DNA from 3 places in the Peribacillus sp. NPDC060253 genome. Region 1 is predicted to be linked to each of the others. Evidence: riboswitches for the same ligand, from Rfam matches in the RefSeq annotation. Region 1 holds a riboswitch; each other region holds the start of a gene.
What was found. A riboswitch is a leader RNA that binds a small molecule or an ion and turns the genes downstream of it on or off. The one in region 1 is predicted to bind S-adenosylmethionine.
Positions count from the first base shown of each region.

Region 2: linked by a shared signal. The riboswitch ahead of ACFWE9_RS22290 (methionine biosynthesis PLP-dependent protein) and the one ahead of ACFWE9_RS12170 (methionine ABC transporter ATP-binding protein) in region 1 are both predicted to bind S-adenosylmethionine.
Region 3: linked by a shared signal. The riboswitch ahead of ACFWE9_RS24270 (Na+/H+ antiporter NhaC family protein) and the one ahead of ACFWE9_RS12170 (methionine ABC transporter ATP-binding protein) in region 1 are both predicted to bind S-adenosylmethionine.

Region 1 is NZ_JBHXAS010000038.1:8,108-19,825, forward strand. Features, by position in the region: gene ACFWE9_RS12165 (O-acetylhomoserine aminocarboxypropyltransferase/cysteine synthase family protein) at 1-893, shown strand, start outside; SAM riboswitch class I at 1,011-1,123, shown strand; gene ACFWE9_RS12170 (methionine ABC transporter ATP-binding protein) at 1,290-2,324, shown strand; gene ACFWE9_RS12175 (methionine ABC transporter permease) at 2,317-2,985, shown strand; gene ACFWE9_RS12180 (MetQ/NlpA family ABC transporter substrate-binding protein) at 3,001-3,837, shown strand; gene ACFWE9_RS27130 (YuzK family famiily protein) at 4,004-4,144, shown strand; gene sufC (Fe-S cluster assembly ATPase SufC) at 4,592-5,377, shown strand; gene sufD (Fe-S cluster assembly protein SufD) at 5,393-6,694, shown strand; gene ACFWE9_RS12195 (cysteine desulfurase) at 6,694-7,923, shown strand; gene sufU (Fe-S cluster assembly sulfur transfer protein SufU) at 7,913-8,341, shown strand; gene sufB (Fe-S cluster assembly protein SufB) at 8,397-9,794, shown strand; gene ACFWE9_RS12210 (DUF72 domain-containing protein) at 9,997-10,845, shown strand; gene ACFWE9_RS12215 (sulfite exporter TauE/SafE family protein) at 10,932-11,718, shown strand, end outside.
Region 2 is NZ_JBHXAS010000123.1:1,447-13,164, reverse strand. Features, by position in the region: gene ACFWE9_RS22310 (PucR family transcriptional regulator) at 1-447, shown strand, start outside; gene ACFWE9_RS22305 (ABC transporter ATP-binding protein) at 569-1,714, shown strand; gene ACFWE9_RS22300 (hypothetical protein) at 1,764-2,006, opposite strand; gene fumC (class II fumarate hydratase) at 2,114-3,496, opposite strand; SAM riboswitch class I at 3,834-3,947, shown strand; gene ACFWE9_RS22290 (methionine biosynthesis PLP-dependent protein) at 4,034-5,146, shown strand; gene metC (cystathionine beta-lyase) at 5,143-6,324, shown strand; gene ACFWE9_RS22280 (type B 50S ribosomal protein L31) at 6,433-6,681, opposite strand; gene ACFWE9_RS22275 (ABC transporter ATP-binding protein) at 6,818-8,836, opposite strand; gene ACFWE9_RS22270 (ABC transporter ATP-binding protein) at 8,833-10,584, opposite strand; gene ACFWE9_RS22265 (hypothetical protein) at 11,096-11,269, shown strand; gene ACFWE9_RS22260 (DUF2515 family protein) at 11,365-11,718, shown strand, end outside.
Region 3 is NZ_JBHXAS010000159.1:738-8,152, forward strand. Features, by position in the region: gene ACFWE9_RS24250 (hypothetical protein) at 1-2, opposite strand, end outside; gene ACFWE9_RS24255 (LysR family transcriptional regulator) at 77-955, opposite strand; gene ACFWE9_RS24260 (chromate transporter) at 1,200-1,826, shown strand; gene ACFWE9_RS24265 (chromate transporter) at 1,877-2,422, shown strand; gene ACFWE9_RS24270 (Na+/H+ antiporter NhaC family protein) at 2,622-3,938, opposite strand; SAM riboswitch class I at 4,129-4,236, opposite strand; gene ACFWE9_RS24275 (SOS response-associated peptidase) at 4,548-5,219, opposite strand; gene ACFWE9_RS24280 (hypothetical protein) at 5,280-5,435, opposite strand; gene ACFWE9_RS24285 (SDR family NAD(P)-dependent oxidoreductase) at 5,791-6,543, shown strand; gene hutG (formimidoylglutamase) at 6,743-7,415, opposite strand, start outside.

The DNA of each region.
Region 1 (11,718 bases):
TTAAAAGGGCGATTACGCCAAAAACAAAAGCCATATTTGCTGAAACAATTGGAAATCCAAGCTTGAGGGTTTTAGATATCGAAGCAGTAGCGGATATCGCCCACGATGCCGGCATACCTTTAATTATCGATAATACCTTCGCTACACCATATCTTTGCAGACCCATTGATTTTGGAGCGGATATTGTCATCCACTCTGCTACAAAATGGCTATTGGGTAATGGAACGACATTAGGCGGTGTCATTGTGGACGGAGGGAAGTTCGACTGGAACTCGCCAAACTACCCTGGCTTTACCGAGCCTGATCCAAGCTACGATGGTCTCGTGTACTCGGAGGCAGTTGGACCCGCTGCTTTTATTACAAAAGCCCGTGTGCAATTACTTCGTGATTTAGGCCCTTCGTTAAGTGCCCAAAGTGCATTTCAGTTTACGCTTGGACTTGAAACGCTGCATGTAAGAATGAAAGAGCATATCTCGAACACCAAGTCTGTCATTCAATATTTGAGAAATCAACCGGCTGTGACCTGGGTTTCATATCCTGCTAATGAGGATCATCCGGATAAAGCCCTTGCAGATAAATACTTGCCTAAGGGAGCTGGAGCGGTTGTGACCTTCGGAATACAAGGTGACCGTGAGGCCGGAGCAAAACTTATCAATTCGGTTGAATTATGGTCCCATGTAGCGAATGTTGGGGATGCTAAGAGTTTAATCATCCATCCCGCCAGTACGACCCATCAACAATTGAATGAGGCAGGTCTGGCGAAAGCGGGTGTGAGTGCTGATCAAGTCCGACTATCCATTGGGATAGAAAATGTTGAGGATTTAATTGAAGATTTAGAGCAGGCAATTGAAAAAGCGACGAATATCGTCTCCTTGGCTTCTAAAACGATTTAAGGAAAAGACAAGTTCATATTATTATAGAAATATTATACATTGCACTCCTTTTTTATCTATGATAAAATTTCACCATACTAAAGAACTTAATGATGTACAAAATATTCTATATATTAGCTCTTATCAAGAGAGGTGGAGGGATGTGCCCGATGAAACCCGGCAACCGACAAGGAAATTTCCTTGGAAAGGTGCCAATTCACACAAAGTTTAATTACTTTGGAAGATGAGAGGAAGGCCAATCTTTTTACCTGCCTTTCTGCTCATGCAGAAAGGTTTTTTCTATTCCATATTGGGGTAACCTTTGCATGGGCAGCGAAATTGTTAAAAGCACAAACTAATTATGTAGAGAAATCAACTAAGTTCATAGGTTTTATTGGATAAAAGAGGTGAGTATTAATGATTACATTGACTAATGTCAGTAAGCTGTTTCGAACAGGAAAAGGAAGCAGTGAGACGATCAAGGCTGTAAATAATGTAAATGTTGAAATAAATAAAGGCGAGATTTTCGGTATTATTGGCTACAGTGGAGCTGGGAAAAGTACTTTGATCAGAATGCTCAATGGCTTGGAAACACCCACGGAGGGATCCGTTGTGGTGGCTGATAAGGAAATTTCTAAGATAAATGGGGCAAAGCTTCGTAAGGCCCGTCAAGAAATCAGCATGATTTTCCAACATTTCAATCTATTGTGGTCCAGGACCGTCCAGGAGAACATATCCTTTCCGTTGGAAATTGCAGGAGTTTCGAAATATGAACGCACCAAGCGTGTGAACGAATTAATCAAGTTAGTCGGACTGGAAGGCAGGGAAAAGGCTTATCCATCGCAATTGAGCGGTGGGCAAAAGCAAAGGGTGGGAATAGCCAGGGCTCTTGCCAATGATCCTAAAGTACTGCTATGTGATGAAGCGACTTCTGCTTTAGATCCACAGACTACTGATTCAATTCTTGAATTGCTTGTTGACATCAATCAGCGCCTTGGGCTAACGATTGTGTTGATAACACATGAGATGCATGTAATACGTAAAATCTGTCACCGTGTGGCTGTGATGGAAAGCGGGCAAGTTGTTGAACAGGGACCTGTGCTGGATGTTTTCAAGAATCCTAAAGAACAAATGACAAAGCGTTTCGTGCAACAGGTAACGGAACCGGAAGAAACGAAAGAAACAATGGACCATTTACTCGAACGCTTTCCTGCAGGTAAAGTTATTCAACTGACCTTTGTAGGGGACCATGCCGAAAGTCCGTTGATCACCAAGCTCGTACGTAACTTCGAGTTGGACGTCAATATCGTTCAAGGTAAGATATCCCAAACGAGAAGTGGTTCATATGGAACGCTGTTCATCCATCTTGATGGCACAGAGGATGAAATGCTCCGCGCAATCGAATTCATTAAAGAGCAGCAGGTAGGCGTGGAGGTGATTACTCATGCTTGAAGAATTATTGCCGAATGTGGATTGGGAAGACATTATTGAAGCAACGAAAGAAACACTATATATGACGAGCATCTCTGTAGTAGCTACCTTTTTTATAGGCATACTATTAGGGTTGATCCTGTTCTTGACAGGGAAAGGGAATATGTGGCAAAATCGGGCGGTTAACGTGGTCATGAGTGCTGTCGTTAATATATTCCGTTCCATTCCGTTTCTTATTTTGATCGTGCTGCTCATTCCATTCACTAAAGCACTTGTCGGTTCCATGATTGGTGAGAATGCTGCACTGCCAGCACTTATTATCGGTGCGGCCCCATTTTATGCACGTATGGTTGAAATCGGCCTCCGTGAAATCGATAAAGGTGTAATTGAAGCTGCTAAATCTATGGGGGCTAAAACGAGCACGATCATTTGGAAGGTACTGCTTCCAGAGTCGATGCCGGCCCTTATTTCCGGGATTACGGTAACATCGATTGCATTGGTCGGCTACACAGCAATGGCTGGTGTCATCGGTGCAGGAGGGCTTGGTAATCTAGCCTATCTGGACGGTTATCAAAGAAATCACAATGACGTTACTCTTGTAGCGACTATCGTTATTTTAATTATCGTCTTCATTATTCAAATTATTGGAGATATGATTACATCTAAATTGGACAAAAGATAAAGGGAGATGAATTGAATGAAAAAGTTTTTGGGATTTGCATTAATTTTAGTGTTATCGATCGCTTTGGCAGCTTGTGGAAGTGAAAAGGATAAAAGCGGCAGCGATACGGAAAAAGAATCGAAGAAATTAGTTGTAGGTGCATCAAATGTTCCGCATGCTGAAATCCTTGAGAAAGCAAAGCCAATACTTAAAGAAAAAGGCATCGATTTGGAAATCGAAACATTCCAGGACTATGTTTTACCGAATAAGGCGTTAAACGATAAGGAATTGGATGCTAACTATTTTCAACACTTACCTTTCTTAGAGTCGGCAATTAAAGAGAATGGATATGATTTCGTCAATGCGGGCGGGATCCACATCGAGCCTATCGGTTTATATTCACAAAAATATAAAAGCATCGATAAACTTCCTGATGGAGCAACGATCATTTTAAGCAGCTCTGTCGCTGACCATGGCCGTGCTTTATCACTGTTGGAAAGGAATGGCCTCATCAAGTTGAAAGAGGGCGTCGATAAAACGACAGCTACAACGAAAGACATCATTGAAAATAAGAAAAACTTTAAATTCGACGCTGAATATGAGGCGGCATTACTTCCGAAAATCTATGAAAGCGGCGAAGGCGATGCTGTTTTGATCAACTCTAACTATGCAATCGACGCTGGCTTGAATCCATTGAAAGATTCAATTGCGATCGAAGATTCCGAATCACCTTATGTGAATGTCATCGCTGTAAATAAAGGCGATGAAAATAAAGAAGAAATCAAAGCGCTTGTAGAAGTATTGCATTCTAAAGAAATCAAAGATTTCATCCTTAAGGAATACAAAGGTGCGGTTGTACCAGCGGATAAATGATTCAAGAGGAACGGCCTGATTTAATTCGGGTCGTTTTTTTTTATGTTTAAAGTATGAAAAGTAGGGTAAAAGGTTAAAGAAAGAAATAAAATGAAACACAAATTTGAAAGGATGGTTCACTATCAATACTCTAGAGTTAAATGTAACAAGCGAAATGGAAAAGGCGATGCAGTCTTCACATGGGATTGGCTACAGTGAGTACAGTAGAAACTTAGACCTCCGTATCGAGGTTGAGAAGGAACGAGATAGGGAACATGAAAAGTGCAACAAAATGGTTCTAGACCTACAACGCAAAATTCACGGCTAAGCATATAAAAGAGTTCTTTAAAAGATCGGTCTGTAGAGGTAAAATGATAAGTGGTCCAGAAAATAAGGGTTTCCTTATTGGATTATCTTACATAACACCAAACAGTCCGATTTTTTTCTTTTCAAAGTGAACCGTTCATGCCTTCCAACCAAATCTTTTGAACATATATTAATAAGAACAAAGATTTGCCGAATAATAAGATAATTTTAACAAAAGCTAAATAAGGCTTAATATGCTGTATGTTGGCTATAACTGTTAGTATTATTATAATTGGACAGGTTTTCACCATGTAAGAAGTAGAAACCCCTATCTATATTAGTTGATTCTAAATTGGATTTGTTATAAAATTGGAATGAGAATAAAGTGAGAATGCTTTTACGAAAATTATAGTAAAGAAAGTTTTTCTTTCTGGTAATAAAATAGGAATTAGTTCACGGAGGTATTATTATGTCAGCTTCTACATTAACGGTTAAAGATCTTCACGTATCTATTGAAGGTAAAGAGATTTTAAAAGGGGTTAACCTTGAAGTTAAAGGTGGAGAAATCCATGCGATCATGGGACCCAATGGAACTGGTAAATCAACTTTATCATCAGCAATCATGGGTCACCCAAAATATGAAGTAACAAGCGGAAGCATCACATTCGATGGTGAAGACGTTTTGGAAATGGAAGTCGACGAGCGTGCTCGTGTCGGTCTATTCCTTGCTATGCAATATCCAAGTGAAATCAATGGTGTTACAAACGCCGACTTCTTACGTTCTTCCATTAATGCACGCCGTGAAGAAGGCGATGAAATTTCATTGATGAAATTCATCCGTCAGATGGACCAAAAAATGGAATTCCTTGAAATGGATGAAGATATGGCACAACGCTATTTAAATGAAGGTTTTTCCGGCGGAGAGAAAAAACGTAACGAGATTCTTCAATTAATGATGATTCAACCTAAAATTGCCATTTTAGATGAGATTGATTCAGGGCTTGATATCGATGCACTTAAAGTCGTTTCAAAAGGAATCAATGAAATGCGCGGAGAAGACTTTGGATGCTTGATCATCACTCACTACCAACGTCTATTGAATTACATCACTCCTGACTATGTACATGTTATGATGCAAGGACGTGTCGTAAAATCAGGTGGTCCTGAACTTGCTGCCCGCTTGGAAGCGGAAGGTTATGATTGGATCAAACAAGAATTGGGCATTGAAGACGAAACTGTTGGCGAAGAAGCGTAAGTAGGAGGATTTGCAATGACTACAGAAACGAAATTACCGTTTGAACAAGAGGATATAAGCTCTTATTCAACTAAAAATAACGAGCCTGCTTGGCTTTCAGAGCTTCGGATTCAAGCGTTTTCTGAATTTGAAAAGCTCCCGATGCCAAAGCCGGATAAAACGAAAATCGACAAATGGAATTTTACTTCTTTCAAGACCCATGCGGTTGAAAGTGAAGCTTTTGCCTCTATAGAAGAGCTTCCGGAAGAAATCAAATCCATCATTGAAGAAAATGGAAACTTATACATTCAACGCAACAATACGCCGGCACATATCAATCTGTCAGCAAATGTGAAAGAACAAGGCGTCATTTTTACGGATATTTTAACAGCGGCTCGTGACCATGCTGAGCTCGTGCAAAAATATTTCATGAAAGACGGCGTTAAAATAGATGAGCATCGTTTAACAGCACTTCATGCTGCATTGGTTAATGGGGGAGCATTCCTTTATGTTCCGAAAAATGTAGAAATCAAAGAGCCGATACAATCGGTATTCCTATTGGATAATCCTGATACTACACTTTTCAACCATGTATTGATCGTAGCGGAAGATAATAGCTCTGTCACATATGTAGAGAACTATTTCTCAACTGTTGAGTCTAACGAAGGGATTGCCAACATCGTAACTGAAGTATTTGCGAATGCAAATGCAAAAGTGGAATACGGGGCGGTCGATACCCTTTCAAAAGGCTTTACGACATACGTTAACCGCCGTGGGGTGGCAGGACGTGACGCTCGTATTGAGTGGGCACTTGGCCTGATGAACGATGGAAATACGATTTCAGATAACACAACATATCTAATGGGCGATGGCTCGCACGGTGATACTAAAACCGTTGTAGTCGGTCGCGGGGAACAAAAACAAAACTTTACGACAGCGATCATTCATTATGGCAAACGCTCTGAGGGCTATATCCTTAAGCACGGTGTCATGAAAGACGCCGCATCCTCCATTTTTAATGGAATTGGAAAAATAGAGTATGGTGCTACAAAGGCCAATGCCGAACAAGAATCACGCGTACTGATGTTAAGTGAAAAAGCACGTGGAGACGCCAATCCAATCCTTTTAATTGATGAAGATGATGTAACGGCTGGTCACGCTGCTTCTGTAGGTCGTGTTGACCCGCTTCAACTGTATTATTTAATGAGCCGTGGTATTACGAAGAAAGAAGCAGAAAGACTTGTCATTCACGGATTCTTGGCCCCTGTTGTTAACCAGCTTCCTATTGAGGGAGTTAAAAAACAATTAGTAGCGGTCATTGAAAGGAAAGTACAGTAATGAACCCATACGAAATTCGTAAGCTTTTTCCGATATTAGATCAAGAAGTCAACGGTCAGCCATTAGTTTATTTAGATAGTGCTGCGACCTCGCAAAAACCGGCTGCAGTGATTGAAGCGATTGAGCAATATTACCGTGGATACAACTCGAATGTTCACCGCGGAGTGCATACACTAGGAACAAAAGCTACGGATGCGTATGAAGGTGCACGTGAAAAGGTGCGTAAATTCATTAATGCTTCTTCTACAGAAGAAATCATCTTTACTAGAGGAACGACCACTTCTTTAAATACTGTAGCAAGAAGTTACGGTGGAGCAAATGTAAAAGAGGGTGACGAAATCGTCATCTCTTACATGGAGCACCACAGTAATATCATTCCATGGCAGCAGCTTGCCAAAGAAAAAGGCGCTGTACTGAAGTATATTCCGCTTCAAGAGGATGGCACGATTTCACTTGATGATGTGAGGGCTACAATTACGGATGCAACGAAAATCGTTTCTATCATGCAGGTTTCGAATGTACTTGGCGTTATCAATCCTGTGAAGGAAATCGCAAAAATTGCCCATGAACACAATGCTGTAATGGTAGTCGACGGGGCACAAAGCACGCCGCATCTAAAAGTGGATGTCCGTGATTTGGATTGTGATTTCTTTGCCTTCTCAGGCCATAAAATGGTCGGTCCAACAGGTATCGGCGTATTATATGGAAAAAAAGAACTTCTTGAAAAAATGGAGCCAATTGAATTCGGCGGAGAGATGATTGATTTCGTAGGCTTGTATGAGTCTACATGGAAAGAACTCCCGTGGAAATTCGAAGGCGGTACCCCAATCATTGCCGGCGCCATCGGCATGGGGGCTGCAATTGATTTCTTGGAGGAAATTGGCTTGGATCATATTGAACGGCATGAACATAAACTCGCCGCTTATGCAATGGAGAAAATGTCCGCAATCGAAGGGCTGACCATATACGGTCCTAAAGATTCAGAAAAGCGTGCGGGTGTAGTTACCTTTAATATGAATGACGTACATCCACATGATGTCGCTACCGTACTTGATGCAGATGGAATTGCTGTCCGTGCCGGTCATCACTGCGCACAGCCATTAATGAAATGGCTTGACGTGTCATCGACAGCAAGAGCAAGTTTCTATCTCTATAACACGGAAGAAGATATTGATAAGCTTGTGTCCGGGCTTGTTAAAACGAAGGAGTATTTCAGCAATGTCTTTTGATAACTTAGATACACTTTACCGTCAGGTCATTATGGATCATTATAAGAAACCACGTAACAAAGGTATGCTTGAGGATGGCAGCATGACAATCGATATGAACAATCCAACTTGCGGTGATCGGATTCGTTTAACGATGAAGATTGAAGATGGAAAAGTCAGCGATGTTAAATTCGATGGTGACGGATGTTCGATATCCATGAGTTCGGCTTCCATGATGACTCAAGCCATTAAGGGCAAAGACGTTGATACTGCTCTAGCGATGTCCGAGACTTTTTCCTTAATGATTCAGGGAAAAGAATACGACAATGAGATGGACCTTGGGGATATTGAAGCCCTTCAAGGTGTTTCTAAATTCCCAGCCCGAATCAAGTGTGCGACCCTAGCTTGGAAAGCCATGGAAAAGGGATTGAAGGAATAATTAAATTAAAATGAGCTGTTGTAATTCAGCCATTTGAAATGGAGGAATACGAGCTATGGCAAAGAAAATGCCTGAAATCGGCGATTATAAATATGGCTTTGCGGATAAAGATGTTTCCATCTTCCGTTCAAAGCGTGGTCTGACAAAAGAAATCGTGGAAGAAATTTCTCGAATGAAGGATGAACCGCAATGGATGCTTGATTTCCGTTTGAAATCATTGGAGCATTTTTACAACATGCCAATGCCTCAATGGGGCGGCGACATGCAGAGCCTGAACTTTGATGAAATCACATACTATGTTAAGCCATCAGAGAAATCAGAGAAGTCTTGGGATGAGGTTCCTGAAGAAATCAAACAGACTTTTGATAAATTGGGAATTCCTGAAGCCGAACAAAAATATCTTGCTGGCGTATCTGCTCAATATGAATCAGAAGTGGTTTACCACAGCATGAAAGTAGAATTGGAAGATTTGGGTATCGTCTTTAAAGATACGGACTCTGCACTTCGTGAAAATGAAGATATCTTCCGTGAGCATTTCGGTAAAACAATCCCGCCTACTGATAATAAGTTTTCGGCTTTGAATTCAGCTGTATGGTCAGGCGGATCTTTCATCTATGTTCCAAAAGGTGTTAAAGTGGATACTCCGCTTCAAGCTTATTTCCGAATCAACTCTGAAAACATGGGTCAATTCGAACGTACGCTAATCATTGTTGATGAAGGCGCATCCGTTCACTATGTAGAAGGTTGTACAGCACCTGTTTATACAACTAACTCCCTTCATAGTGCGGTTGTTGAAATCATCATTAAAAAAGATGCTTACTGCCGTTACACAACGATTCAAAACTGGGCAAACAACGTGTTTAACTTGGTTACGAAACGTGCGGTTTGTGATGCTAACGCAACAATGGAATGGATTGATGGTAACATCGGTTCTAAATTGACAATGAAATATCCTGCTGTCATCTTAAAAGGTGAAGGCGCTCGCGGTATGACATTATCGATTGCCATTGCTGGAAAAGGCCAACATCAAGATGCTGGAGCGAAAATGATTCATCTTGCGCCAAATACATCTTCAACTATCGTCTCAAAATCAATTTCTAAACAAGGCGGTAAAGTAACATACCGTGGTATCGTTCACTTCGGACGTAAAGCGGATGGTGCTCGTTCTAACATTGAATGTGATACATTAATCATGGATAATCAGTCTACATCTGATACAATTCCTTATAATGAAATCTTGAATGATAACATTTCCCTTGAACACGAAGCAAAGGTTTCCAAAGTATCGGAAGAGCAATTGTTCTACCTGATGAGCCGCGGAATCTCTGAGCAAGAAGCAACGGAAATGATCGTAATGGGCTTCATCGAACCATTTACAAAAGAACTTCCAATGGAATACGCGGTTGAAATGAACCGTCTGATCAAGTTCGAAATGGAAGGCTCCATCGGATAATAACCGACGGATCGCCTGAAAGGCGATTCAGCACAATCCATTCATACAAAAGCCTGCCAGGGAGACTTGGCAGGCTTTTTATTTTGGAAAGTGAAATCCGGCCGCCATTATGCAAAGATTAAATATGCCTATGCAAGGGTAAAAAAATAGTAAGGGAAAAGTCGGAAACGGGTCTTGTCAGCAGAAAGGAGTAATGGTGCAGATGATTTATGTTGGTGTGACTGGCTGGGGCGATCATGATAGTTTATATCATGGCGGGGTGCCCCAACGTGATAAACTGAAAGAGTATGGGGCTCATTTTCCCATTGTGGAGGTGGATGCCTCATTTTATGCAGTCCAGCCTAAGAGGAACAGTGAAAAGTGGGTGTCAGAGACACCTGCGTCCTTTCAATTTGTCGTTAAAGCCTATCAGGGGATGACAGGACATCAGCGTGGGGAAATTCCATTTGAAAGTAAAAAGGAAATGTTCAAAGCCTTTCGCGACTCTCTTGAAGCTTATCAGAAGGCCGGCAAGCTTGCTATGGTCCTATTTCAATTTCCACCATGGTTTGATTGTAAACGTGAGAATGTAAACTACCTACGATGGTGCAGAGCTGAGATGGGCGATATGCTAGTTGCCATAGAATTCCGGAATCAAAGCTGGTACAGATCCACCATGGTCCAGCAAACTTTGGATTTTATCCAAAAGGAAGGTTGGATTCATACTGTATGTGATGAGCCGCAGGCTGGAGAAGGGTCCATTCCTGTCGTCCTGCATCCGACTCATCCAGATAAAACCCTGATACGCTTTCATGGCCGAAATTTGCATGGTTGGCAGAAATCATCTTCGGGAGATAATTGGCGGGAAGTCAGGTATTTATACCGATATAATCATCAGGAATTAACTGAATGGGTGGAGAAGATCAGGATATTAGAAAAGCAATGTAAGGAGATATATGTCCTTTTCAATAATAACTCAGGCGGAGATGCCGCAGATAATGCCAAGCAAATGATTGAATTGCTTGGTATAGAATATGAAGGACTGGCTCCTAAGCAGCTTGGTTTGTTTTAACAGGCATTATATAATTAATGAAGTGATAACGTGACAAGCTAGTTATTGAGCGCTAGAATCACAAACAGATAAAGGCGGATTTTCTCATGGTATGGGTAGTATTAGTAGGTATCGGATTAATAGCGGGATCAATCGGCTCTCTTGTCGGTCTGGGCGGTGGCATCATCATTGTACCTTCTCTTTTGTATTTAGGTACATCTACAGATATAATCGATGAACTGACACCCCAGATTGCTGTCGGTGTATCAACCGTGATCATGATTTTTACCGGTTTATCATCTACTTTATCTTATTTAAAACATAAAGTGGTGGATTATAAGGCAGGCTTAGTCTTCTTCATAGGCAGTTCACCTGGTGGCATAATTGGAGCCTATGTGAATAGGAACCTTAACGTGGAAGCTTTCTCCTTGTATTTTGGAATTTTCATGGTTTTCATGGCTATCGTGCTATTAGTGAAAGATCGTTTGAAGCCCATGGTTTTCAAGCCTGGAAAAGGGAAGATCGTTAAAACGTATAAAACGGATAATGGACATTCATTTTCCTATGGATACCACCCTCTGATAGCTGTATTGATTACATTTGTCGTGGGTTTCAGCTCAGGGTTATTTGGAATTGGCGGTGGCGCCTTAATGGTCCCCGTAATGATGCTGCTTTTCTTCTTCCCTCCGCATATGGCAGTAGCGACTTCGATGTTCATGGTATTTTTGTCTTCCATCACTAATTCGATTACGCACATATCCCTTGGGAATGTAAATTGGCCATATGCTCTTGCCTTGATTCCGGGTGCATGGTTCGGTGCAAAATTGGGGGCATTCATTAATACGCGCCTAAAGAGTGCGTCACTTGAAAATATGTTGAAAATAGTGCTGATAA
Region 2 (11,718 bases), on a different contig from region 1:
GCCATTACATCGACGCTTGAAAGTGATTTTTATGTAAAGACCCGGATGTTCACCGGGCGCTTTCACCCTGTCAATCAAGAACTTCGTCATCACAGGAATCAGGAAAAAAAATGTTTTGATTTGGCCCAAGTGCATTTACCGGATTTAAAGGTGGCTGATTTGGCAGACATCATCCCTCACTCACTATTAAAGGAGCAATCCGTTACGAATACCAAGTGGTATATCAATGAAATTCTCGGCAAGACTCAGCAGGATATTGAACTTATCAAAACGATTAAAACGTATATCGAGTGTAATTCCAATGCCACCTATGCCGCCAAACAGCTTTATATCCACAGGAACAGCTTACAATACCGAATAGATAAATTCACTGAAAGAACGGGACTCGATATTAGAAACTTTCGTCACGCCTTGACTGCTTATTTGATTCTTTTACTGAATGAATAACATTGCACAAAAAAGGATAATTATCCTTTTTTGTGCAATGTGCCTATACTTATTTCCAAACTGATAGCTTAGACTATAGTTAATTGTACAAGTAATCAGTAGTTTAAAAGGGGGATTTTTCATGGCAGAGTTGGTATTAGATCATATATTCAAGATTTATGATAAAAAGGTGACGGCTGTTAAAGATTTTAACCTTCGTGTTGCAGATAAGGAATTCATTGTTTTTGTGGGACCTTCCGGGTGCGGGAAGTCTACTACTTTACGGATGATTGCCGGTTTGGAAGACATTTCACAAGGGGATTTATATATAGACGGCAAGCGAGTCAATGATGTCCCTCCTAAAGATCGTGATATTGCGATGGTTTTCCAGAACTACGCTTTATATCCACATATGTCCGTCTTTGACAATATGGCTTTTGGATTAAAGCTCAGGAAAACGCCGAAAGCGGAAATCAAGCAAAGAGTCAATGAAGCGGCAAAGATCCTCGGACTGGAAGAGTTTCTAAATAGGAAACCCAAAGCCCTTTCAGGTGGTCAGCGCCAGCGTGTGGCACTTGGCCGTGCAATTGTACGTGACGCAAAAGTTTTTTTGATGGATGAGCCATTATCCAATCTCGACGCAAAGCTACGGGTTCAAATGCGGGCGGAAATCGCTAAACTACATAAACGACTGGACACCACAACGATATATGTCACACATGACCAAACAGAGGCAATGACCATGGCGACACGCCTTGTCGTTATGAAGGACGGTATCATCCAACAGGTCGGTGCGCCAAAAGAAGTTTACGAGAAACCGATAAATGTTTTTGTCGGTGGCTTTATAGGATCACCTGCGATGAACTTCTTTACCGGAACATTAAAAGAAGGTATCTTTAAAATTGGTGAGCAATCGCTCGAAATACCTGTATTTAAGATGAAGATGCTGCGTGATCAAGGATATGTCGGAAAAGAAATCATCCTCGGCATCCGACCAGAGGATTTCCATAATGAAGGAGCTTACTTCACGGAGTCCACTAACACTACATTCACGACCCAAATTGATGTAGCTGAACTCATGGGTGCGGAAATTATGCTTTACTCCACATTCGAGGGGCAGGACTTCGTTGCCCGGGTGGATGCGAAAAATATTATCCATGCAGGCGAAAACATCGAGCTTGCCCTCGACATGAATAAAGCCCACTTTTTTGATAAAGGGACCGAACATCGCATTCTGGTTGAAGAAGATGAACAGATTGCTGAAGGCATGAAGTTGCCTGCTAATTAAATAAACAAAAGACCCGTTCATGAACGGGTCTTTTTGTGTTTTCTGACAACTATTCCTGCACCAATAGCACTTCATCATGTCCGCATTCTGAGCATTTCATGATATGCGGGCATTGGCCTTTCTGAAGGGATTGAGGGTACCCGTCGTTTAGCTTGAGTGTGTCTATGTCCATATAGGCGCTGTATTCATCAGCGTAATCCATGAATTTCCCTTTATCGTCAAGATCACTGCCGCATTCCGGGCAATTCACATGAATTTTTCTTAGACCGTTACAAAGCGGGCATAAAGACATTGTTTTTCCTCCTGTTTCAGATAACGTTTTGATCTTAAGTTTTTTCATTCCATGATTCAAATATTGAAACACCCTCCCTAAAAACAGTGGGAGGGCATTCCTAGGCATTATTTATTAACCATGTTAGCTGGGTCGACCCACGCTTTGAATTCATCTTCCGTCAGGAATTCCAATTTCAACGCTGCTTCTTTTAACGTAGAATTGTCCTTGAATGCAGTTTTGGCGATCTTGGCTGCTTTTTCATAACCAATATGAGGGTTCAATGCCGTAACCAACATAAGGGAACGTTCTACATTTTCTTTGATTTTATCTTCATTTGCAGTGATGCCAACCGCACAATTATTGTTGAAAGAGTGAATGCCTTCCGTCAATAATTTAACCGTTTGCAGGAAGTTATAGATGATGACAGGTTTAAAAACGTTCAATTCGAAGTTACCTTGGCTTGCTGCAAAGCCAATTGTCGCATCGTTACCCACGATTTGTGTCGCAATCATCGTAAGCGCTTCACTTTGTGTTGGATTGACTTTACCTGGCATGATGGAGCTGCCTGGCTCATTTTCTGGAATGGCAATTTCACCGATTCCGCTTCTAGGACCACTTGCCAACCATCTGACATCGTTCGCAATTTTCATTAAATCTGCTGCCAGTGCTTTCAATGCACCATGTGCATAAACGATTTCGTTATGGCTTGTCAATGCATGGAATTTATTATCCGAAGTGACAAAAGGATGTCCTGTATCCGCTGCGATTTGTTTAGCAGAAAGTCCCGGGAATTCTTTTTTTGTATTGATTCCCGTTCCTACAGCCGTTCCTCCAAGTGCAAGGTTCAATAATTTTTGGCTGCTCTCCTCAATCATCGCCAAGTCTTTTTCAAGCATCGCCTTCCAACCGGAAATTTCTTGTCCTAAAGTTAGTGGAGTTGCATCTTGAAGGTGTGTCCGGCCAATTTTCACGACATCCCAAAATTCTTTTTCTTTTGAATCGAATGTATCACGAAGTGCTTTGATGGCAGGAACCAATTTTTCAGCGACTTCCATGAAGGCTGCAATGTGCATGGCGGTCGGGAATGTATCATTGGAGCTTTGTGCCTTGTTAACATCATCATTCGGGTGAAGAGTTTCAGATTCACCATTTTCTTTTAACCATTCATTCCCTTTGTTAGCGACCACTTCGTTCAGGTTCATATTACTTTGTGTGCCGCTTCCCGTTTGCCAGACCACAAGCGGGAAATGTTCATCAAGCGTACCTTCAAGAATTTCGCCGCAAATCTTAATGATGGCATTTTTTTTCACTTCCGAAATATCACCAAGATCATAGTTCACCTTTGCCGCAGCTTGTTTAACATATGCAAATGCACGTACTAATTCAATTGGCATTTTTTCATTACCGATTTTGAAATTATTGCGGCTTCTCTCAGTTTGTGCTCCCCAATATTTATCAGCAGGAACTTTCACTTCACCCATCGTATCTCGTTCGATTCTGTATTCCATGTGTTCTCCTCCTAAGTTTGCACTATTCATCGAAGACCTTATGTATATGAAATGAATAATGTCGTATTATTTTTCTCTCTATACATTGTACAAATTTTATTATTTTAAAGCAAAAAAACCGTCCAGCTTCCCCTCCCCTTTTTCTAAATAATCCATTTAATATTGCGATTATCCCTGCCCCCCTGCAGATTTTTGATGTTTTTTTAAAATACGTAAAGTGTCGATACCGCTTGGCCCCAACCGACCCAACCCTGCACATCTAAGCAATTTCCTTCCAAAATGTTCTTGACAGTAATTTATATATATAGTAAATTCAAAAGAAATTGAATAATCTAAACTCTTATCGAGAGAGGTAGAGGGAATGGCCCGATGACACCTCAGCAACCTTCATTTGTTTCAAACCAATGAAAAGGTGCTAATTCCACAAGTTTGTGAACTTGGAAGATAAGAAGAATGACTCATCCCCATTTAATCAAAGTCTTCTTCTTAAAGAAGACTTTTTTTTATTTTATATAACTCAAAGGAGCAGTGAAAACTATGTACAAAACCGAAACATATCTTGCTCAATTAGGAAATCGCAGTGAAACGGCGACGGGAACAGTCAATCCGCCGGTATACTTTTCAACAGCTTTCCGCCACGAAGGAATTGGCCAATCGACAGGATTCGATTACACAAGGACAGGTAATCCCACACGACAGCTATTGGAACGATCCATTGCCGATTTGGAAAAAGGCGACCAAGGATATGCCTGCAGTTCAGGAATGGCTGCCATTTCCACGATACTGGCTTTATTTAAATCAGGCGATGCATGGATTGTCAGCGAGGATCTTTATGGCGGTACATATCGACTGTTAGAACAAGGTTTTAAAAAATGGGGGTTGCAGTGTGACTATGTAAACACTTGTTGTTTGGAGGATATCGAGAAAGCCATCACTCCTCACACGAAAGCCATCTTCATCGAAACTCCCACTAACCCCCTTATGCAGCAAACGGACATTAGCGCCGTTGCCGCACTGGCAAAACAATTTAATCTATTGTTAATCGTTGATAACACTTTTTATACGCCTCTTATTCAGCAACCCATCCTGCTTGGCGCGGATATTGTCATTCACAGTGCCACCAAGTATCTAGGTGGTCATAATGATGTACTTGCCGGACTGATCGTGGCTAGCGGCGCGGATTTATGTGAGGCACTTGCCTTCCATCATAATGGTACCGGCGCGGTCTTGAGCCCCTTTGATTCTTGGCTGCTGATGCGCGGAATGAAAACCCTGGCATTGCGGATGGAACGTCATGAAAAGAATGCCAAGATACTTGTAGATTACTTATCGGAACATGATTGTGTAACGGACGTATTGTATCCCGGAAGAGGCGGCATGATTTCATTCCGTATCATTGATGAATCAGCGGTCAACCCATTTTTACAATCGCTCTCATTAATTTCGTTTGCAGAAAGCCTTGGAGGGGTTGAAAGCTTCATCACCTATCCCGCTACACAAACACATGCCGATATACCGCTTGAAGTCAGAACGGCAAATGGGGTTTGTAATCGCCTGCTCCGCTTCTCCGTTGGCATCGAGGATAGCGATGATTTGATTGGGGACTTACAGCAAGCATTCGCACATGTAAAAAGGGAGGCACTACGATGACAGATCATGATTTTAGTTTTGAAACCAAATTACTTCATAATCAACATAAATTCGATCCAACAACAGGCGGTGTGAGCGTCCCCATTCAGCACGCATCCACTTTCCATCAATCCGATATCGATTCTTTCGGCAAATATGATTACAGCAGAAGCGGGAACCCAACTCGCGAGGCACTTGAAGATATCATAGCCGAACTTGAGGAGGGCACTCACGGCTTTGCCTTTTCATCGGGTATGGCAGCCATCTCAACCGCCTTTCTTTTGTTGTCTGCCGGTGACCATATCGTCATTTCCGAAGATGTGTATGGCGGAACGTTCAGGATGGTCACAAGCGTACTGACGCGTTTCAATATTGAGCATACCTTTGTTGACATGACGGATCTGGAAAGCGTCAAAGCGGCCATTCAGCCAAATACGAGAGCCATATACATTGAAACGCCTTCAAATCCTTTACTTAAAGTGACCGATATTCAAGCCGTATGTAATATCGCAAAAAAAGCAGGTGCCTTAAGCTTTGTTGATAATACATTCTTGACACCAGCGTTACAAAAGCCGTTGAACCTGGGCGCTGATGTTGTCCTTCATAGTGCGACGAAGTTTTTATCCGGACATAGTGATGTAGTAGCTGGACTTGCCGTAGTGAAGGATCCGGAATTGGCAGACAGACTCGGTTCCCTCCAAAACTCCTTTGGAGCTGTACTTGGTGTTCAGGATGCCTGGCTAGTAATGAGGGGTCTGAAAACATTGTCGGTCAGAATGGAACACTCCCAAAGAGGAGCTGAAAAGATTGCCTCCTACTTAAAGGAGCAGCCATTAGTGAAAAAAGTTTATTATCCTGGTCTTGCCGATCATCCACAGTATGCCATCCAGGAGGGACAGTCCCTTGGTGCAGGAGCGGTCTTATCATTTGAATTGGAAAGCGAGGAAATTTTCCGCTCATTCGTGAACACTGTTGAACTCCCTGTTTTTGCTGTGAGTCTTGGAGCGGTCGAATCGATATTATCCTACCCGGCTAAAATGTCACATGCTGCCATGCCTGCTGATGAAAGGGAAAAGCGAGGCATCACCAACAGCCTGCTTCGTCTCTCAGTCGGACTTGAAAATCCGGACGATTTAATCAAGGACTTTGATGCCGCCCTTGTACGTATTGCAAAAGGGGAAGCTATTGCTGCAAAATGATGAAAAGATGGGTGCCTCATATATAATGGGCACCCTTTTTTTGCACAAATATCGCTTCTTTCTCAACCCAGCCAAAAAAAGGCCAACGATTTCTCGATGGCCTCACTATCATTTCTTCATATTATATTTATCAAGGAAGCGATCCACGCGTCCGCCTTTTTCAGCGAATTTCTGTTTGCCTGTATAAAATGGGTGCGTATTTGAACTGATCTCGACTTTTAATAATGGGTACGTTTGACCGTCCTCCCACTCGATCGTTTCATTGGACGTTTTTGTGGACCCCGTCAAAAATTTATAACCACTGTTGGTATCCATAAATACTACTTGTTGATAATCAGGATGAATTTCTTGTTTCACTATTATCACCTCATTGTTAGTATAGATATATGTTAACCGTAATGATAACTATTATCAATATTTATGCTTGAGAGTGCCAATAGAGGCACCCACAATATAGTGTAATCTTGTCTATCCATCCTTATTCAATTGTATTTCACCCGGCCATCCCTTTATGTGGACCAGCCTGCAGTTCATACATTTGATAGTACTTCCCTTTCAATCCCATTAATTCTTCATGTGTACCCTTCTCCGTAATTCGCCCTTTATCCAACACCAGAATTTGGTCGGCATTTTTAATCGTGGAAAGTCTATGGGCAATGATGAAGGTCGTTCTCCCTTTTTTCAGCACCTCCATTCCCTCCTGGATAATTGCCTCTGTTTCCGTATCGATGCTTGCTGTCGCTTCATCCAAAATCAATATCGCCGGATTGAATGCAAGAGCACGTGCAAAAGAGATTAGCTGGCGCTGTCCAGAAGATAAGGTTCCACCTTTTTCTATCACGGGTTCATCCAGCCCTAAAGGAAGATGCTTCAGCACTTTGTCCCCTCCTACATCCTTTAATGCCTTTTCAACCATTTCCCTTGTGATTCCTTTATGGTTCAGGGAGATATTGGATGCGATGGTGCCAGTAAATAAATAGGGATCTTGAAGGACAATTCCCATATGCTCCCTAAGCGTTTGATGGGGTATATCCAGAATACCCCTTCCGTCAATTTTGATTTGCCCTTCACTGCTGTCATAAAAACGGAACAATAAATTCATTATAGAACTTTTTCCCGAACCAGTATGGCCAACCAAGGCGACCGTTTCCCCTTGTTTTGCTGAGAAGGAAATGTCTTTTAACACATATTCATTATCCTTATAGCCAAAAGAAACATGGTCAAATTGCACATTTCCTTTGTATCTGGATATGTTTTCATCACTGACTGCCAATCCCTGCTCATCCAATAAACTGAATGCCCGCTCCCCTGCAACGAGTGCCTGTTCCAGGTTGGCGAACTGATTGACGATTCCGTGAAGCGGATGAAGCAGGCGGCTGATCAAATCAACAATTGCATACATCATCCCTAAAGAAATCGCTGAACTAGCTGTAAGTGAAATTCCACCGAAATACCAGACGAATGCTATCAGCGCCAAAACCTTAATGACACCAATCAAGTTCCCACCCGTCAACGAATTTAAATGGAGCATTTTATTTTGATAGGAATAATGCTCCCGGTTTAAACTTTCAAAAGATTGCTTCGTCTCCTTTTCACGTCCAAATGCCTGAATGATGTTCATTCCAGAAATGGATTCATTGATCATCCCATTAATATCACTGACCCGCTCCCGAATGATGTGATTATATTTCGAGGCGAATTTACGGTATACCTTCGTCCAGATAACGATGATTGGAATAAGTAAAAGGCCCATAGTACCAGCACGTGCATCCAGAATATATAGAGCGATGAGTACTCCGAAGATATTAATCGTGCTCGAAAAGAAGTTGGCGAGCACGGTTACATATAATTCCCTGATCGCCTCGGTATCATTTGTGACCCTTGCTACAACTTTCCCCGCTGGCATATTATCGAAATAACGAATCGGCAACCGGGAAATATGTGTGAAAATATCATTTCGCATCCTCTGAATGATTCGGTTAGCCGCTTTCTGTAGATAAAAGCTTTGCCCATATTGAAAAATGGATGAGATGATGACAAGGCCAAAGTAAAAAGCCACAAGCTTCAAGATTCGCGGGATTTCCGGTTGGTAAAACCCCATCACTTCCTGACTCGTCAATTTCTCTACTTGCGCCCTTTGCTCTTTCCCGTCTTTCTTGATGATTAACGTTTGGTTCTCCAAGGTTCTGCGGCCATCCATGGGTATACCTTCGTTTAAGAAGACAAATTGATTGCCAACCTGCAAAACATGGACTTCTCTGCCTTTCTTCTCACCTTCAGTAAAGTAATCCGCCCGTTTATACCAATTTTCATCATACTTAACAGCATCTTTTCCTTTTTCCGATTCATACCAAGAAGATTCGATGCCAAGTATATGTGAGTCGATGATTTTCTTGGCAACGAATGGGCCCGTTAAATCGGCCGCTACTGAAAGTGTCAGCATGATCAATGCGCCAATGATCAATTTTTTATAAAGGGCAGCATAATCAAACAGTTTCTTTACGACCTTCATGCCTTCATCTCCGTCCCTTCGTCAACCTGCTGTCGCTCGTATTGCTCCCTATACCAGCCATTATGTTGCAGTAAATCCTCATGAGTTCCCTCTTCGATGATCTCTCCACTGTCCAACACGATGATCCTATCCGCATGTTGAACGGCTGATAAGCGATGGGTTGTGATGATGGTCGTTTTCCCTGCCCGTTCATTTTGGATATTTTCAATGATTGTCGTTTCCGTTTTCGCATCTACAGCAGATAAGGAATCATCCAATATAAGGATTTCCGGATTTTTGATCAGTGCCCTCGCAATCGAGATCCTCTGCTTTTGCCCTCCAGAAAGAGCGACACCCTTCTCACCGACGAGTGTCTCAAGACGATTGGGCAGCATCATTAAATCCTTCTCAAAATCAGCAAGGCGGATAGCTTCAGCCAGTTCATCTTCCGTTGCATCCATTTTACCGAATAAGATATTTTCCCTCACAGATTTTGAAAATAAAAAATGGTCCTGTGGAACGTAGCCGATCCATTTGCGTATATCTTCAAGATCCAGTTGCTCCAACGGCATGCCGGCAAAAGATATTTCCCCTTTTCCTAAAGGATATTCCCGCAGCAATTGCTTCACGAATGTCGTTTTTCCACTTCCTGTTTTTCCGACTATCCCTAAAGTTTGACCACGTTCAAGTCGAACGGAAATATTGGATAGATTCACTACAGATGAGGATGGGTATGTAAAAAACACTTGATTGAATCCCATATTTTCCGGATTTGGAATACGCTCCAGCCCCATTGAGTTTTTCACATCCGCTTCATATGAAAGGGTATCTTGAACACGATCAAGTGAAGCATTTCCCCTTTGCATGACATTGATCAGTTCACCCACCGCGATCATCGGCCAGATTAACATGCCTAGGTACACATTGAACGAAACAAGTCCGCCTAGCGTTATGGTCTGTTGAAAAACCAGATAAGCACCATAGCCCAAACCGATTAAATAACTGATGCCGATAATAATGCTGATCGTCGGATCAAAGAGGGCATCGATTCTTGCCACTGCAAGGTTTTTACGATATACATCCTCTGTCATTTCATCAAATTGCTTTTCGTCCTCCCGTTCCTGAACATAGGCCCGAATTACACGGACACCTGAAATGGATTCCAGAACCTTGTCATTTAAAGTACCAAAGGCAGCTTGTGCATCCGTAAATCGTTTATAAATTTTCTTCACATAGATTTGCATCATCACTGCCATGATTGGAAGGGGCAGCACCGCCGCAATCGTCAACTGCCAGCTGATGGTTGCACCCATCATGACAACGACCGTAATGGTGAACAGCACCGAGTCAACGAGCGTCAATATCCCGAAGCCAGCAGTGAGTGAAATTGCCTTTAAATCATTGGTGGCCCTTGCCATTAAGTCCCCTGTCCGGTTTTTTTCATAAAAAGCCGGCGACATTTTCATCAAATGCCCCATAAACCCTGACCTTAGTTTTCGTTCGACCAAGTTTCCGCCGCCAAATAACAGATAACTCCATAAATACCCAAATAAGTAGCTGCCACACAGCACCATAAGCAAATAAATAACGTATTTCATGACTCCTTCCTGCGTCATGTTGCCATTGTTCATATCATCGATGGCATTCCCGACGAGCTTCGGCGGGATAACCTCCAAAATATTCACAAGACATAAAAATAAAATGGCCCAGGTATAACGCTGCCATTGTTCCTTAAAGAACCAAGACAGCTTTTTAAAAATCGCAAACATGAATTCCCCTCCCTTTAGTTCCAAACTGCCCCTGCGCTAACCGCTTTCTGGATCTCCTGGCTGCAGTAAAACTCCCAATGTTTTTTGTCTCATTTATAATTCCTCCTATCTTTTATATGGAAAGGATGCTATTGCACCTTAATCCCCAAAGACCAAAAAGCCTCCGCCAATTAGCGGAAGCTTTTAGATGTGTAAGAACACATATAAAGGCGCAGGCCGCGAAAATCCACAACCTGCGCTTTAAACGATCAATGAGCACATTCGAGACTTTATCTAGAAAGACAATGTCTCAAGGCAGGAGGACGTATGATAATATTCGGTTATGGCATCTATGTGCTTAACTGATTTAGTCATGACGTTCGTCTCCTTTCTCATTGAATAATGGTAATATTTAACTCGTGTTTAAAGATTACTACGTGTGTATATTTTTGTCAATTGTCAGTTTTCTAGATTATTGATGGATAATCCTTTATTCTTAATAAGAATGACGTAACCTAAGGAGGTTCAGCATATGCAATGGAGAAAATATATACTCCTAGCGGTTCCCTTTTTATTTTTATCCATTTTCATCTTATTTGCCGTACCGGCCAAATATACACCATTATCCTTTATTCCCGTGTTACTTTTCTGGATCGTTTATTATATTTTATTGCACCTGGAAAAGAAGAAGAAAAATAACCGATAACAAAATTCAACGATGAACTTGAGGGCGTTGCAAATGCAAAGCCCCTTTCTTGACCGCTCTGCATATAATGATTGAAAAACATTCGTGGTGATTGTATGTTCTCCCAATATGTGCAGAAGCTGTTAGGCAAAAGCTTTGTTAAAACGAAACCCATCATCGATGCGGAAAGTTATGACACGTTAAAATCCCATTTACAAAAAGAGCTTTTTCAGCCTACGGACGGGTCAAAAGCTTTTTTCCCCGAGGAAACCGCGCTTGTTAAAAGCATTCGATCCAAGACGGCTGCCTTGAATCGCAATAATATCACAAGAACACAAGCATATCTTGCTTATTATAATCGTAACCCCGAGGTACATTGGGCCTTTTTAGCACATATGGTTTCAAGGAATGGAGGATACCATATGACTGACTTGAAAAGTTCATCCATGACCCATCTCCTTGACAGCGCG
Region 3 (7,415 bases), on a different contig from region 1:
ATTTGAACACTTTGTCACCTGCCAAAAATTTCACTTTAAATATAACCAAGCGATGAGAGGTGACGTAATTCATTCACTATCGAAGAAAATCCACAAAATTAGACACCCCTATTTTATTAAAACGCTTGTTTTTCCTGACGAGCCACAGATTTCTTGTTATATCTATTCTGGAAATACCCACTTCCCGCAAAAAACCTTGTTCCAATTCCCTGGCAACTGTCAACCTTGGCAAAATGCTGATCCCAAGTCCAGCCTCAACCGCACTTTTTATCGCTTGAGTACTACCAATCTCCATGTAGCTTTCTATTTTTTCTAAAACCCCATGCTCCCTTAACATGTTTTCTACGATAAGTCGTGTCCCTGATATGGATTCACGCCATATCATCCTTTCATTTCCCAATTCCTCTAGCTGGATTTCTTTTCTGTCTTTCCATGGGTGGTCAAATGGACAAACCAATATCAATTCGTCTTCGGCGAACTTGTCTACAATAAAATCGGTGTTTTCCACAAGTCCTTCCACCAAGGCCAAATCAATGACATCGTTTGATAAATCCTCCAGAACCCGTGGGGTATTTTTTATCGTTAATGTCACTTTTATTTCAGGCTGTTGTTTTTTGAATTTCCCAAGCAAGCTCGGCAACAAATACTCACCGATTGTCAAGGATGCACCTACTATGAGGTTAGCATTGTACTCGCCCGTTGATTGCTGAATCACTACTTTTGAATGGTTAAAGTCATTTACAATAGCTTTTGCAAAAGGGTATAACAACTTTCCTGCTTCCGTCACTCTCAGCCTCCCTTCCTCACGGTCGAATAACAAAGTGTTATAAAAATTCTCCAATTGATGAATCTGTCTTGTTGCTGCGGGTTGAGATAAGAAGCTTAACCTCGCTGCCTGGCTTATACTTCCTTCATCCACCACTAAACAAAACATTCTTAGATTTTCTATTTTCAAGAAACCGACCTCCTTGTCTTTTAATGGTTTAATAAAATGATAGCATCATATAGCTAAATGGTGAAATAAGAAAACAACGCTATTTCCCCTGATTAGGTGGGCCTTAATGAAATTCTATATAAAACGGATAAAGCTTCTGGGTATAACGTTTTGTTATACCCGATGATTTTGTTGCAATTTACCCATTCCTTTTTCTTTGATATGTTAATGATAAGAATTATACAGAGCAGCAAAGGAAGTGAGTATGTCAATGAAAGGACAATGGAAAACACTGTTCCAATTATTTTGGACCTTTTTTAAAATGGCACCTGTGACATTCGGAGGCGGGTTTGCGATGATCCCCTTAATCGAAAAAGAAGTAGTGGAGAAGAGAAAATGGCTGACAAGTGAAGAAGTTACGGATGTTTTTGCTTTATCTCAATCCGTACCGGGAGCTGTCGCCATTAACTCCGCCACCTTTATCGGCCATCGAATTGCCGGAATGAAGGGCGCAATGGCAGCCATGATTGGTGTTTCATTACCTACCTTTTTAATTGTACTACTTCTCGGCATTTTATATTTTTTCATTCAGGATAATCCGAAGATAGAAGCCGCATTCATATCGATTAGAGCTTCCATAGTAGCCATCATCGCCTTCGCAGCTATCAAGATAGGAAAAACAGCTATTGTTGACAAATCAACTTTCATTATTTTAATAGTTGGTCTTCCTGCCCTTTTCTTCGTTCAACCTGTTTTAGCTATATTAGCAGGAGCAATAGCGGGTATTGTGTCTATCTCCATTAAAAGGAAATTAGGTTACGAAGTCCAGTTGGACCGAAAAGAAAAGAAAGAAGAAACTGATTTCGAACCTTTCATGGGTGCAGGCATATAGGTAAATCAATAAAGGGTCTAACTAATTTTCAAGAAAGCGTGTGATTAAGAATGATGGACTTGTGGGAGTTGTTTAGCACCTTCTTTATAATCGGCTTTGTATCGTTTGGTGGCGGATACGCCATGATTCCCGTAATAGAATCGGAATTCTCACAGCACGGATGGATGACGACGCAACAATTCACCGATGTAATCGCTATTTCCGGCATGTCTCCCGGGCCAATCACCACCAATAGTGCCATTCTTGTAGGCTATTCGACTGCTGGATTAGCAGGAGCCATATCATCCGTTCTCGGAATCTTGCTTCCTGCCATTATACTCGTAACCGTTATAGCCACCTTCTTCAGCAAATTGAATCATTATCCAGTTATTCAATCGATGTTTTATGGATTAAGACCCGTTGTCACTAGTTTAATCCTCTTTGCAGCGATCAGCTTTGCACTTTCCAATCATTTGATAGGCCTGAACTTTTCATGGCATACGATAAGCTTATTACTCGTTTTTGGATTATCGTTATTTGCCCTATTGAAATTACGCTGGCACCCAGCCTATGTCATTATTCTTTCTGGTTTAGTTGGTGTTGTCTTCTATTCATAACGACTAGCTCACACAACCATTATGCGTTGGGTTAATCAATATGAATCGGAATTCCTAAACAGTGATAAGACTTAAACTGATGGAAGAGCGAGGGTGACATCGCTCTTTTTAATTATTTTTCACCAATGTTTCCATACACCTTACAAAGTAAAACCCTGAATCTAATGATTCAGGGTTTATTTTCATGCTTATTCTCATTTTAAGAAGTACGTTTCTTCGCTATATCTTCTCCCGCCTGAAATCGTGGAAAACCAATCAAGATTGCTATCACTCCACAAACGCCAATTAAAAGTGGGTAATATGAATATGGCAAGATGCTAATCGGAGAAATCTTTGCTACACCCGCCGCTATCAGAAGCTGGGCCCCATATGGAATTAACCCTTGGATACAACAGGCAAAAACGTCAAGCAGGCTCGCCGATTTACGGGGATCAATCCCATACTGTTCAGCAATATTTTTGGCAAGAGGTCCGGCAATAATTATTGAAATCGTGTTATTGGCCGTTGAAAGGTTAGTCAAACTAACAAGCCCGGCAATGCTGAATTCAGCGCCTTTTTTTGATTTACTATTTCGGAGCACGACTTGGAGAAGATAATCAATGCCGCCATTATGTCTGATGACAGACACCATTCCTGCAATTAAAATGGCCAGGAAAGAGATTTCATACATTCCCGCCATCCCAACTCCCGTCTTTTGAATGACATCCAACAGTTTATAACTGCCATCCGCCATACCGATCATACCTGCAAAAACAATTCCTGTGGAAAGAACCAGGAACACATTGACACCTGCCAATGCTGTGATCAAAACACCAAGATAAGGAAGGATCTTCACCCAATTATATGAATGTTGGGAGATGGAGGCTTGTTCTCCCATTGTTAAAATTCCTAGGATGGCACATGTGATGATGGCAGCAGGTAACACGATGAAAAAATTCACTTTAAACTTATCCTTCATTTTAGTGCCCTGAGTACGAACTGCCGCTATTGTCGTATCTGATATGAAGGATAGGTTATCACCAAACATCGCACCACCGATAACGGCGGCCATTGAAAGGGCAAGCGAAATATCAGTTTGCTCACTAATTCCCACCCCTATAGGTGCAAGCGCTACAATCGTTCCCATGCTTGTCCCCATTGATAAAGAAATAAAACATGCGATAATGAAAATCCCTATCATTAAAAGATTTTGCGGAAAAACCGCAAGGGCAAGATTCACCGTTGATTCAACTGCCCCCATGCCATTTGCAACTTCTGAAAAAGCGCCGGCCAAAAGGAAAATGATAACCATTAACATAATATTGGAGTCCCCGGCACCTTTACAAAAAATTTCGACCTTTTCATTGAAAGACTCTTTTCGATTCATTGCCAGTGCGGCGGCTGATGCAATTGAAATCGCTACAATCACAGGAAATGAATAAAAATCTTTTGTAATGACCCCTGAACCTATAAATAAAATTAAAAACACGACAAATGGGATCAACGCCCATGGATTCCCTTTATTGTTTGTACTCATGATGAACACCTCTTTTTATTTTTCCCATGACATGTGTCACAGCTCTTATTCTTTTAACAGTTTTCGCAAATATCCCCTATTAAAAGATGATAATATCCCAGTCATGGAAGAATGCTAAAAAAACTGTAAGCAAAAAAAGACCCCTTCTATTAAAAACAAGAAGAGGTCTTTTAATTTATAAAAAACACCCTCCTTATCTTTCAGGCTAGAATCTGCCTGCTGGATTTGGCACAGCACTCCTATTAAGTCTGCTGCCGAGACATCTTCGGGCCAGTCCCTCCGTCTCTCTTGATAAGAAGATCTACATTATATAGTGAAAATAATATCAAATGTCACGAAGTCCTCAGAAAAGCAGCAGGCTGGAAACTTGCCGAAACCACTCTAAGTTTAGATGAGTCCACTTTCTGAAAGTGACATCGAATGTCAAATTGAAAAGCAAATATAAGAGTACAGCATTTTGTTTATTATCGCAAGGTTAAGTTAAAATTATTCCACATGATTAAAAAGGGATTTTTATAAGTGCAGTAAATAAGTTTTATTAACATTACACCCCCTAATATCGCCATTTATTGGGAAGGAACGAATATAAAAAAGAGGTCTAAAGACCTCTCAGCAATTTTTTTGTATTAGGGTAGGTGAATTATTTTTAGTCGAGTTCACATCAGTCGATACTTCAAATGCTTCCATCTGTTCCGAATCGAATGACTTTAAATATTGCTGCAGATAGGCAGGATCATTAATGGATGGATTCAACCAATCTTTTTCATCTTCCGGTTTAAGGATGACAGGCATACGATCATGAATCCTGGACATTAGCTCATTAGGAACGGTTGTTATAACGGAGCATGAATATATACTGATGCCTTCGGGAGATTTCCAGAATTCCCAAAGACCGGCCATTCCAAATGGAGCATGAGTCTTAAGTTTTATTCGCATCGGTATTTTTCGCTCTGGTGTCTTCTTCCATTCATAAAAAGAGTCAGCGACTATCAGGCATCGTTTCTTCTTATACGCATTCTTGAAGCTTGCCTTCTCAGCAATGGTTTCCGCCCTGGCATTGATCATTTTGTAGCCCACTTTTTCGTCTTTTGCCCAAAAAGGAATGAGCCCCCACCGAAGATATCCAAGTCGATTCCTAGTTCCGTCATTAATGACGGAGAGCACGGAGTGGGAAGGTGCAATATTATAGCTGTATTGGTATTCCTCATCAAATGATCCTTGGATATCAAACCGTTCTTTTATTTCTTCAATGTCAGTGAAAAGGGTGAAACGTCCACACATAATATCGCCTACCGTATTAAGATTTATTACAGTGTAACAAATGGAACGGGCAGGCACAAATCAGCGTTCTAAAATCCTGATGTCGGTAAATGGTTGATTAAATAATTCACTGGAAATCAAAAGAGTGCCAAGGACTTCTCTTTCATCTTCAGCTTTAATGATTTCTGACAAAATTAAGGTACTGCCATTCCTGACCGTAACATTATATTCATTCATAAGATCACCCCTCAAAAGACTAGATGGTTGTTATTATAAACCAAAAACCCACAAGTATCAGTATTGAACTTTGGTAGATTCATAGTTAATCCTCTTATGGTGTGTCTGCCATAGAGGTTCCTTTGCTGTTGCTACATAGGTTTAATCAATCGAAGTAATGCCTGGACCGTAAATCCTTGTAAGGAAGCGTTACATTTACGCGTACGTAAAAAGACTGTCCATGAATTTATTGAAATATGTTAATTTCATGGCTACTAAATTATATAGCACTCGGAGGATACTTGATTATAATTGAAATAGCGTGCTTTATAAATTAATAAGATTTCTTATGAAATCCATTTGGGGGGGATAAAACATGCAAGACTTAATGGGGAAAGTGGTTTTAATTACTGGAGCAAGTTCTGGTATTGGCCGTGCGACAGCTGAATTACTTGCATCTAAAGGAGCAAAAATCGTCGTTAATTTCCGTTCAAATGAGAAAAGTGCTTTAGAAGTTATAAAAAATATTCATAAAAATGGTGGACAAGCAATATCAATTCAGGCTGATGTTACAAATAAAGAACAAGTCGATGAAATGGTTAAACAAGCCGTTGATTACTTTGGGTCAATTGATGTGTTAGTAAATAATGCTGCTGGTGGCATTCGACAGAGTACATTTATAGATGCAAGTGTAGAATTGTGGGAAGAAACATACAAGCTAAACATTACGAGTGTCCTTTTGTGTTCACAAGCTGTCTTAAAGTATATGATTCCTAGAAAAAAAGGGAGAATTATTAATATCTCTTCAACAGCTGCAAGAATTGGTGGTGCTGGCGAAAGTATTCATTACGCGGCGACGAAAGGTGCTTTAAATACGATGACGATTGGCATGTCCAGGGAACTAATCGAACACGGAATCATTGTCAACGGAGTGGCTCCTGGTGTAGTGGAAACACCTTTCCATGAAAAATTCGCACCAAATGATGACCGTCTTGCCCGTATGTCTGAAGCGATTCCAATTAAACGAATAGCAAAACCAATTGAGATAGCAGAAAGTATAGCTTTCCTTGCATCCGATGCTTCAACCTACATATTAGGAGAGATCATAAATGTTAGTGGTGGAAGATAATTCCCTGGTTTGGTTTAAGTCATTTCATTAATGATGTGAAGCCCTTCAGATTTTATACTGAAGGGCTTCTTGTTTGTTCTAAATCATTATTTAATAGGGAATGCATCCTTAGGATAAGATACGTATCTCGAGGGAGCAAATTTACTTGCAATGGCAGACTTGTCATTGTTGGGAGTTGCCCCTAATCCCTATCCATCTATTATTTAAAATTCAGCAAAACCTCATTTATTAAATGTGCTGCCAATGTCACGGTTTTATTATTTTCGTCCAACGAAGGATTCACTTCCGAGACATCAAAAGAAAGGATCTTTTCATTTGATACGACATGCTTAATTATGGAACGGACCAATTTCGGATTCAGTCCAAACGGCGATGGTGCACTTACGCCAGGTGCATAGGCTGAATCAATAACATCCGTACACAATGTAAGGATAATGAAATCGTTTTTACTAATAAATTCATTTATCCGTTGCGTAGTATCATCCATTTCGTTCAATGACAATTCTTCTTCCAATATGTATTCTACCTTACTCCTCTTGGCCGTTTCAAAGAGTGCTTTCGTATTGCCTTGTTTTTGGATTCCAACACATAAATATCCACAACTGTGATCTTCGTCCAAAATCTGTTTAAACATCGTTCCTGACGAACTTTCCAATTCATAAGGTCTCATATCAAAGTGAGCGTCTATATTAATAATTCCTAATCTAGCATTTGGTCCAATGTATTTTCTAATTCCTAGATAATGGCCATAAAAGGTTTCGTGTCCTCCGCCCAAAATGATAGGTATCGTTTTACTCTCCAATAACTGGGCAACAGCTGCTCCAAGTTGAGCTTGTGCGGCCTCCATCTCTTTACCTTCACATACTACATTT